2 regions of the Nocardia sp. NPDC051832 genome follow, and region 1 is predicted to be linked to the other one. Evidence: riboswitches for the same ligand, from Rfam matches in the RefSeq annotation. Region 1 holds a riboswitch; the other holds the start of a gene.
The links. Region 1 has a riboswitch for S-adenosylmethionine ahead of AB0M14_RS35275 (LLM class flavin-dependent oxidoreductase). Riboswitches for the same ligand answer to the same signal wherever they lie in the genome.
Positions count from the first base shown of each region.

Region 1 (3,435 bases):
TGCGGGCCGAGCACGGTGTCGACCAGTTGCCGGCGGTCGATCGCGGGCAGCAGCGCCTGGCGCACGGCGGCGTCGCGCAGCGGGCCGCGGGTCAGATTGGGCTGGAAGCCGAAGGGGATACCCGGGTTCGGCGTAGTCAGCAGGCGGGCGCCCGCCGCTTCCAGCAGCGGCAGATCCTGCGGCAGCGCGTCGCTGACCGCGTCCAGCTGGCCGGAGGTCAGACTGCCGGTGCGCACGCCGGATTCGGGCACCACCGTGAACTCGATGCGATCCAGGTAGGCCTCGCCCTTGTGCCCGAAGACATCCGAACCCCAGGCATAACCGGGGCGCTTGGTCAGCGTGGTCGAAATGTTCTGCTGATAGCCGGTGTAGACGAACGGGCCGCTGCCGACATTGCTGCCGTCGCACCGCTGCTCGGCGGGCTTGGCGGTGGTGGCATCGCCCTGGATGCCGAGCTGGGTGCTCGCGGTCGCCTGCAAGAACTGGGCGTTGGGCTTGCTGAATTCGACGCGCGCGGTCAGCCGGTCCACCACGGTGGTGCCGGCGTAATTGACCAGAAAGCCGTTGGCCAGTGGCGCTTTGGCCGCGCCGAGCTGGACGATCGAGTCGAAGTTCTTGCGCACCGAATCGGCCGTGAGCGGTGCGCCGTCGCTGAAGGTGACGCCGTCGGCGAGGTGGAAGGTGAAGGCCTTGGCGTCGGGCCCGGCCTCCCAGCTGCGCGCCAGCCACGGCTTCAGCTCGCCGGTCCGCGGATCCTGATCAGTGAGCGAATCGACGATCTGCCGGGTGACGTAGAGCGTCTGATTGCTGCTCGCCTGCGCGGGATCCGAGCACGTCGGCGCCTGCGACAGACCGTAACGCAGGGTCCCGCCGGGCTGGGGCGGTCCGGCGTCGCCGCCCGCGCCGCCGGAGTCGCTGCCGCAGGCGGCCAGGGTACTGGCCGCGGCTAGTGCGCCGGCGAGCGCGGCGAGGCGAGGACGGGTGCGGATCACGAGGTAACTCCAGAGAATTCGGGGCGGGTATGGCCGGTGGCCAGGGGACGACTGGGAATGCGGCGGCGCAGTTCCGGCGCCACGGCCTGCTGGAACAATTCGAGGCCGGCGCGGTGCTGCGCCTCGGTGCGCCCGTCCGGCTCGGCGGACAGATGGATGACCTCGTGCCCGAACTGCTCGTGCTGACGGCCGACTTTGTCGAGCACCTGCTCCGGGCTGCCGATCAGCGCCGAGGACCGGGTGACGAAGTCCTCCAGGGTCTCGAACACGACGGGCAGGCCGAGCTTTTTCGACAACGCCAGGCGGGCCTGGAAGATCGGGCGATACACCGCGAGCGCCTCCTGCGAGGTGGGCGCGACGTGGAAGCCCGCGGTGCCCGCGCCGACCAGGGCGTCGGCCGGGTCGTGTCCGTAGTGCGTCCACCGTTCCCGGTAGTGCCGCACCAGGTCGGCGTACGGCTCGATCGGATTGGTGACGTTCGCCGAGAAGAGCGGATCACCGTGGCGCGCGGCCAGTTCCACCGAATCCCGGCTGGTGGCGCTGCCGTGCCAGATCCGGATCGAGGGCTGCAACGGCCGCGGCAAGGCTTTGGCCGCAACGAGTTCCGGCCGGAAGCGGCCGGACCAGGTGACCTGGTCGCTGGCCCACAGCGCCCGGAACAGTTCGTAGCCTTCGCGATTGCGGTCCCACTGGTCGCCGGTGGTGACGTGGAACAACTCCGCCTGCGCCGTGCCGTTGCCTTTGCCGATGATCAGTTCCAGCCGCCCGCCGGACAGATTGTCCAGCGTCGAGTAGTCCTCGAAGGCCCGCACCGGATCCAGCAGGCTCAACGTCGTGACGGCGGTGAACAGCGTGATCCGCGCGGTGACGGCGGCGATGTGGCTCAGCAGCACCGGCGGCGCGGCGGACAGGAACGGATCCTCGTGCCGCTCGCCGACCGCGAACCCGTCGTAGCCGAGTTCCTCGGCGACGCGCGCTTGGTCCACGACCGACCGCAAGCGCTCGTGCGTCTCGGGGAGCACGCCGGTGTGCGGGTCAGGTACCCGGGTGACCAGCGTGAACAGTAGGAATTTCATGCCCTCGCCGCCGGTTCGGGCGGGCCGGAGGGCGCGATCGACGCACTCATATCGTTGTTCCTCGAAGATGATCGAACGCGACGACGCGCGGGCGTCGATCGCACCACCCCGGCCAGCGTCGGGGTGCGGTACTGGCTGTGAACTCAGCGGCGACAAGCCGTCGACGTGCCGCGGCGCTGCGCGATGTGCCGCTGTCCCCAGCGGGAGGTGTGCTGTGCGGTGCTCATGTCGGGGTCCTCCATCGTTCCTGGCGGAAGCACCCGCACCCGGCCTGCCGGGGGGTTGCTGCGACGTCGCCGAGCCAGGTCTCTCAATCGCTCTGGATGGTGCTCGAACATCATGGATAGCAACCGAACTCGCCGACAAGAGTAGAAATCACCGTGAGCGCAGCCCTGGCCACCAGGCGATCCTTGGCGCACTATCGTCGCGGCCCCCGACTACGGCCCGCCCCGAGCCACCATCCCGCCACGCCGGAAATGCCCGGTTTCCCGAGTTAGCGGACGTACCGTTGAACCTCGATCATCGCCACGATGAGGAGGTCCGCAGTGCCTGTCCACCCCGTCGACCCCGGCGCCCGCCGCCTCCGCACCCGCACACCCCTCGCTGCCCTCACCCTCGGCAGCCTCCTCACCCTCGCCCTCGTGACCCCCGCTGCCGCGACCCCCGCTGCCGCGACCCCCGCTGCCGCGACCCCCGCTGCCGCGACCCCCGTCGCCGATGGCCCGTCAGCCGCCGACCCGTCGGCGATGCCCGCCGCCGGTCTTCCGTCCGTGGCAGCGCTGTCTGTGGTGCCTGCTGGTGACGGTGATCCGTCCGCGGCGGCGCTGCCCGTGATGCCTGTTGCTGACGGTGATCTGTCAGTCGTGACGCTGCCTGTGACGGCCGGCGGTGTCGGTTACCAGCCTGTCGTGGCGCTGCCGGAGATGCCTGCCGCTGTCGGTGATCTGCCCGCCGCCGCTCCGCCTGTGATGGCCGCAGCGGTCAGTGATCCATCCTCCGCCGCCGTCGTCGATGCTCCCTCTGCCGCCGCTGCCCCCGGTACCGGGCAATCCGCTCTCGCCGCGCTGCAATCCCTCGGTGTGACGCCGTTTCTGTATCCAACAGCAGCGTTGTGCTCCGGTGCGGGCGTGACGCTGACGAGTCCCGCCGTAGCGGGCGCGGTCCCGGGTCCCTGGCCGGTGCACAACATCGCGATCCCCGGCCTCGATCTGACCGCCGTGAAGTCCGGCCAGACCATGTTCACCTTCGTGCCGTCGGGCAACACGCGCTCCGAAAGTCCCGGCATGCGCGTCGTCTGGCTCAACGTCGACACCAAACGCGGAGGCGTCGCCTCGATGGGCCCGCTGGACGAAGTCTTCGGCCGGATG
Region 1 covers NZ_JBFAYL010000007.1:221,649-225,083, forward strand. The annotation lists gene AB0M14_RS35270 (ABC transporter substrate-binding protein) at 1-992, opposite strand, end outside; gene AB0M14_RS35275 (LLM class flavin-dependent oxidoreductase) at 989-2,068, opposite strand; SAM riboswitch class I at 2,304-2,398, opposite strand; gene AB0M14_RS35280 (hypothetical protein) at 2,614-3,435, shown strand, end outside.

Region 2 (3,435 bases), on a different contig from region 1:
AGAGTCATCGTGCGAAGAATCTCGCTAGTGATCGTGACCGCGGCTACTGTCGGCGCCGCGTTGCAGGGAGCCGCTGTCGCAGCGGCTGATACGGATATGACCGCGATCACGGCGCCGCGGACGACAGTTGGTGCTCCGGCGGAGGAGGCCGAGAAGAAGGCCGAGGAGGCCGTCGAGCCCGACACGCAGGCCGATGAGTCCGAGGAGTCCGAGGCGGGCAAGGCCGAGGAGTCCGAGGGGCAGGCCGGGGAATCCGAGACGCCCGGGGGCGAGAAGTCCGAGGGACAGACCGACGAACAGACCTCGAGCGAGTCCAAGGGTGGACTCTCGACTCGACTGGGCGACCTGGTCGGGACCGTCGAGAAGATCGAAAAGAAGCTTGGTCAGCTCGAATTCAAGCTGAACTGACAGCACCGCTGACAGGCTTCCGCCCGGGATGGTTTCGTATCCCGGGCGGAAGTCGGTCTAGAGGCAGGCGGCCGCGCCGGCCGCGCCGTCGGTGAAGTTCCGGGTTTCGGGGGTGGGGTTCCACAGGCCGGCCGTCTGGGCGTACTGCCAGCCTGGGCCGTTCGCCACTAGTGCGGCGACGGCGTCGACGAGCCGGTCGACGTCGGCGGAGTGGGAGCCGAGGCCGATGCTGGCGCGCAGCGCGCCGTCCAGTCCGAGGCGGGCGAGGAACGGGTGGGCGCAGAAGCGGCCGTCACGGACGCCGATGCCGTGCTCGGCGGAGAGGTAGGCGGCGACCTCGCCGGGTGCGAAGCCGTCCACCGTGAAGGCGACGATGCCGACGATATCGGGGCTGTCGGCCCACAGGCGCAACTGGGTGACGCCGGGGATGGCGGACAGGCCCGCGCGCAGGCGTTCGGCGAGTTCGCGTTCGTGCGCGATCAGGGTTTCCGGGTCGATCTGACACAGGGCGTCACAGGCGGCGGCGAGCGCGGCGGCGCCGAGGACGTTCGGCGAACCGGCCTCGTGCCGCTGCGGGGCCGGGGCCCATTGCGCGCCGGTGGTGGTGACCTCGCGGACCGCGCCGCCGCCGGCCAGGTACGGCTCGGCTTGATCGAGCCAGTCGCGGCGGCCGACGAGGACGCCCGCGCCGAACGGGGCATAGAGCTTGTGGCCGGAAAAGGCGAGATAGTCGATGCCGGTGTCGCGCAGGCTGATTCGGCGATGCGGAGCGAGCTGGGCGGCGTCGACGAGGATGCGGGCGCCACACTGGTGGGCGATCTGCGCGAGGCGTTCCAGCGGCAGCACCTCGCCGGTGACATTGGAGGCGCCGGTGACGGCCAGCAGGGCGGCGGGTTTGGTGCACAGTTCCGCGACCAGCAGCCGGATGGTCTCCTCGATGGTGTCGCCGGCGCGGACGACGCGGCGGCCGTGCTCGGTCCAGGGCAGGAAGTTGGCGTGGTGCTCGATGTCGAGGACCACGGTGTCGCCGGGCACGCAGGCGGCCAGCAGGTTCAGTGAGTCGGTGGTGTTGCGGGTGAAGACGACGACCTGGTCGTCGGCGGCGTCGAGAAACCGGGTGACCGAGGCGCGGGCGCCCTCGTAGCACTCGGTGGAGATCCGGGAGGCGTAGCCGGCGCCGCGGTGCACGCTGGCGTAGAACGGCAGCAGCTGCTGCACGCGGTCGGTGACCTGGGCCAAAGCCGGCGCGCTGGCGGCGTAGTCGAAGTTGGCGTAGGTGGTGGTCCCGCCCTGCACGAGCGGCACCTGAAGATCGTCGCCGGACACCCGAGCGAGCGGAGCGCAGGTCTTGGTAGCCACAGCAGTCATCACGTAAATCCCATCGTTCCAGGGACCCGCAATCGAGAGATCGGTCGAGTCCGCGCTTGCCGCGCCCGAATGGGCGTACGGCCGGGTCGTCACCCGGAGCACCCCACCGCGGAGGAGGGTTGCCGACCAGCTAGCCGGGGCTTAGCGCTGGTACTCATGACCTGAACCGAGATTGGCAGACCGACCGGCACGCTGTCAACCACCGCGTTCGCTGACCTTCAGGCTGAATAAAAATGCATTTAGAGGAATAACCTTGCATTCTCGGCCGAGATGCGGTCCCATGGAGGGGTGACACTTTCGCTGCTGCTCAGCTTCATCGGACTCTGCGTCCTGCTCTCGATCACGCCCGGCCCGGACACGTTCCTGGTGCTGCGCTACTCGATCGCGGATGCGCGACCCGGGATCGCGGCGGCGGTCGGGTCGGCGCTGGGCGGCATGGTGTGGGCGCTGGTGGTCGCGGCGGGCGTCGCCGCACTGCTGGAACAGTCCGCGACGGCCTACCGGGTGCTGAAGGTGGTCGGCGGAATCTACTTGCTGTACTTGGGGATTCGGGCCCTCGTCGATCATCGGAAGGCGCGGAAGGAAGCCGCGGCGGCCGGTGCCGAACTGGCGGCGGCGCAGGCGCGCCCGGCCGCGCCCGCGTCGATTCGCTCGGCGTTCGCCGCGGGGGTGATCTCGTGCCTGTTCAACCCGAAGGTCGGGCTGTTCTACCTGGCGGTGCTTCCGCAGTTCCTCGCCGAGGTCACTTTCGCCAACACCCTCGCCCTGGGCGCCATCGAATCCTCCATCGCCGCAGTCGAAATGGTGCTGGTGGCGCTGCTCGCCTCGAAGGCGGTCGCGATGCTGCGCAAGCCTGTTGTCCGGGATCGGCTGGAGCAGATCTCGGCGGGGATACTGGCCGCGCTGGGGGTCGGTACCGCCGCATCGGCCGCTTAGCCCACGGCTTGCCGGGATTGCTTGGGCCTGCGGGTACATTGGACGGTTGGTCACCCGTGGTGTTTGCCCACTGGTAACCCTAGTCGTGCAAGATTTCCGCCGTCTGCGCTAGGTAGGTCTATGAGAGGTGGGCAGGACGCATGCTCCAGCCGGAGGTCGATGCCGTAGCGGGCGAAGACGAGCTGTCGAATCCGTTGCTGCGCGGCGCTCTTACCCCGCCTGCCAGGACACTTGTCGATATCTTGGCCGCCACCGCGGACACCTATCCCGAGGCGCCCGCGATCGATGACGGCGCGACCGTGCTCGGTTATGCCGAGCTGCTGGCCGAGGTCGACACCGTGGTGGGGCGGCTGGCCGCGGCGGGCGTGCGGGCGGGGGACCGGGTCGGGGTGCGGATGCCCTCCGGCACCAGTGCTCTCTACGTCACAATCCTCGCGGTGCTGCACGCGGGCGCGGCCTATGTCCCGGTCGACGCCGATGATCCGGATGAGCGGGCGCGACTGGTGTTCGGCGAGGCCCGGGTCAGCGCGATCGTCACCGCCGCCGGGATCGAAAGCACCGGCATCGAAACCGGCACTGCGGCAGGCGAATCCACCGAGCTGCCGACGCCGGCGGACGACGCGTGGATCATCTTCACCTCCGGGTCCACCGGGACGCCGAAAGGTGTCGCGGTCACCCATCGCAACGCCGCCGCGTTCGTCGACGCCGAAGCCCGGCTGTTCC
Region 2 covers NZ_JBFAYL010000001.1:954,262-957,696, reverse strand. The annotation lists gene AB0M14_RS04125 (hypothetical protein) at 28-408, shown strand; gene AB0M14_RS04120 (aminotransferase class V-fold PLP-dependent enzyme) at 466-1,776, opposite strand; SAM riboswitch class IV at 1,824-1,938, opposite strand; gene AB0M14_RS04115 (LysE family translocator) at 2,065-2,712, shown strand; gene AB0M14_RS04110 (Pls/PosA family non-ribosomal peptide synthetase) at 2,853-3,435, shown strand, end outside.
Region 2: it holds a riboswitch for S-adenosylmethionine, as region 1 does, so the genes downstream of both, AB0M14_RS04120 (aminotransferase class V-fold PLP-dependent enzyme) here and AB0M14_RS35275 (LLM class flavin-dependent oxidoreductase) in region 1, are expected to answer to the same signal.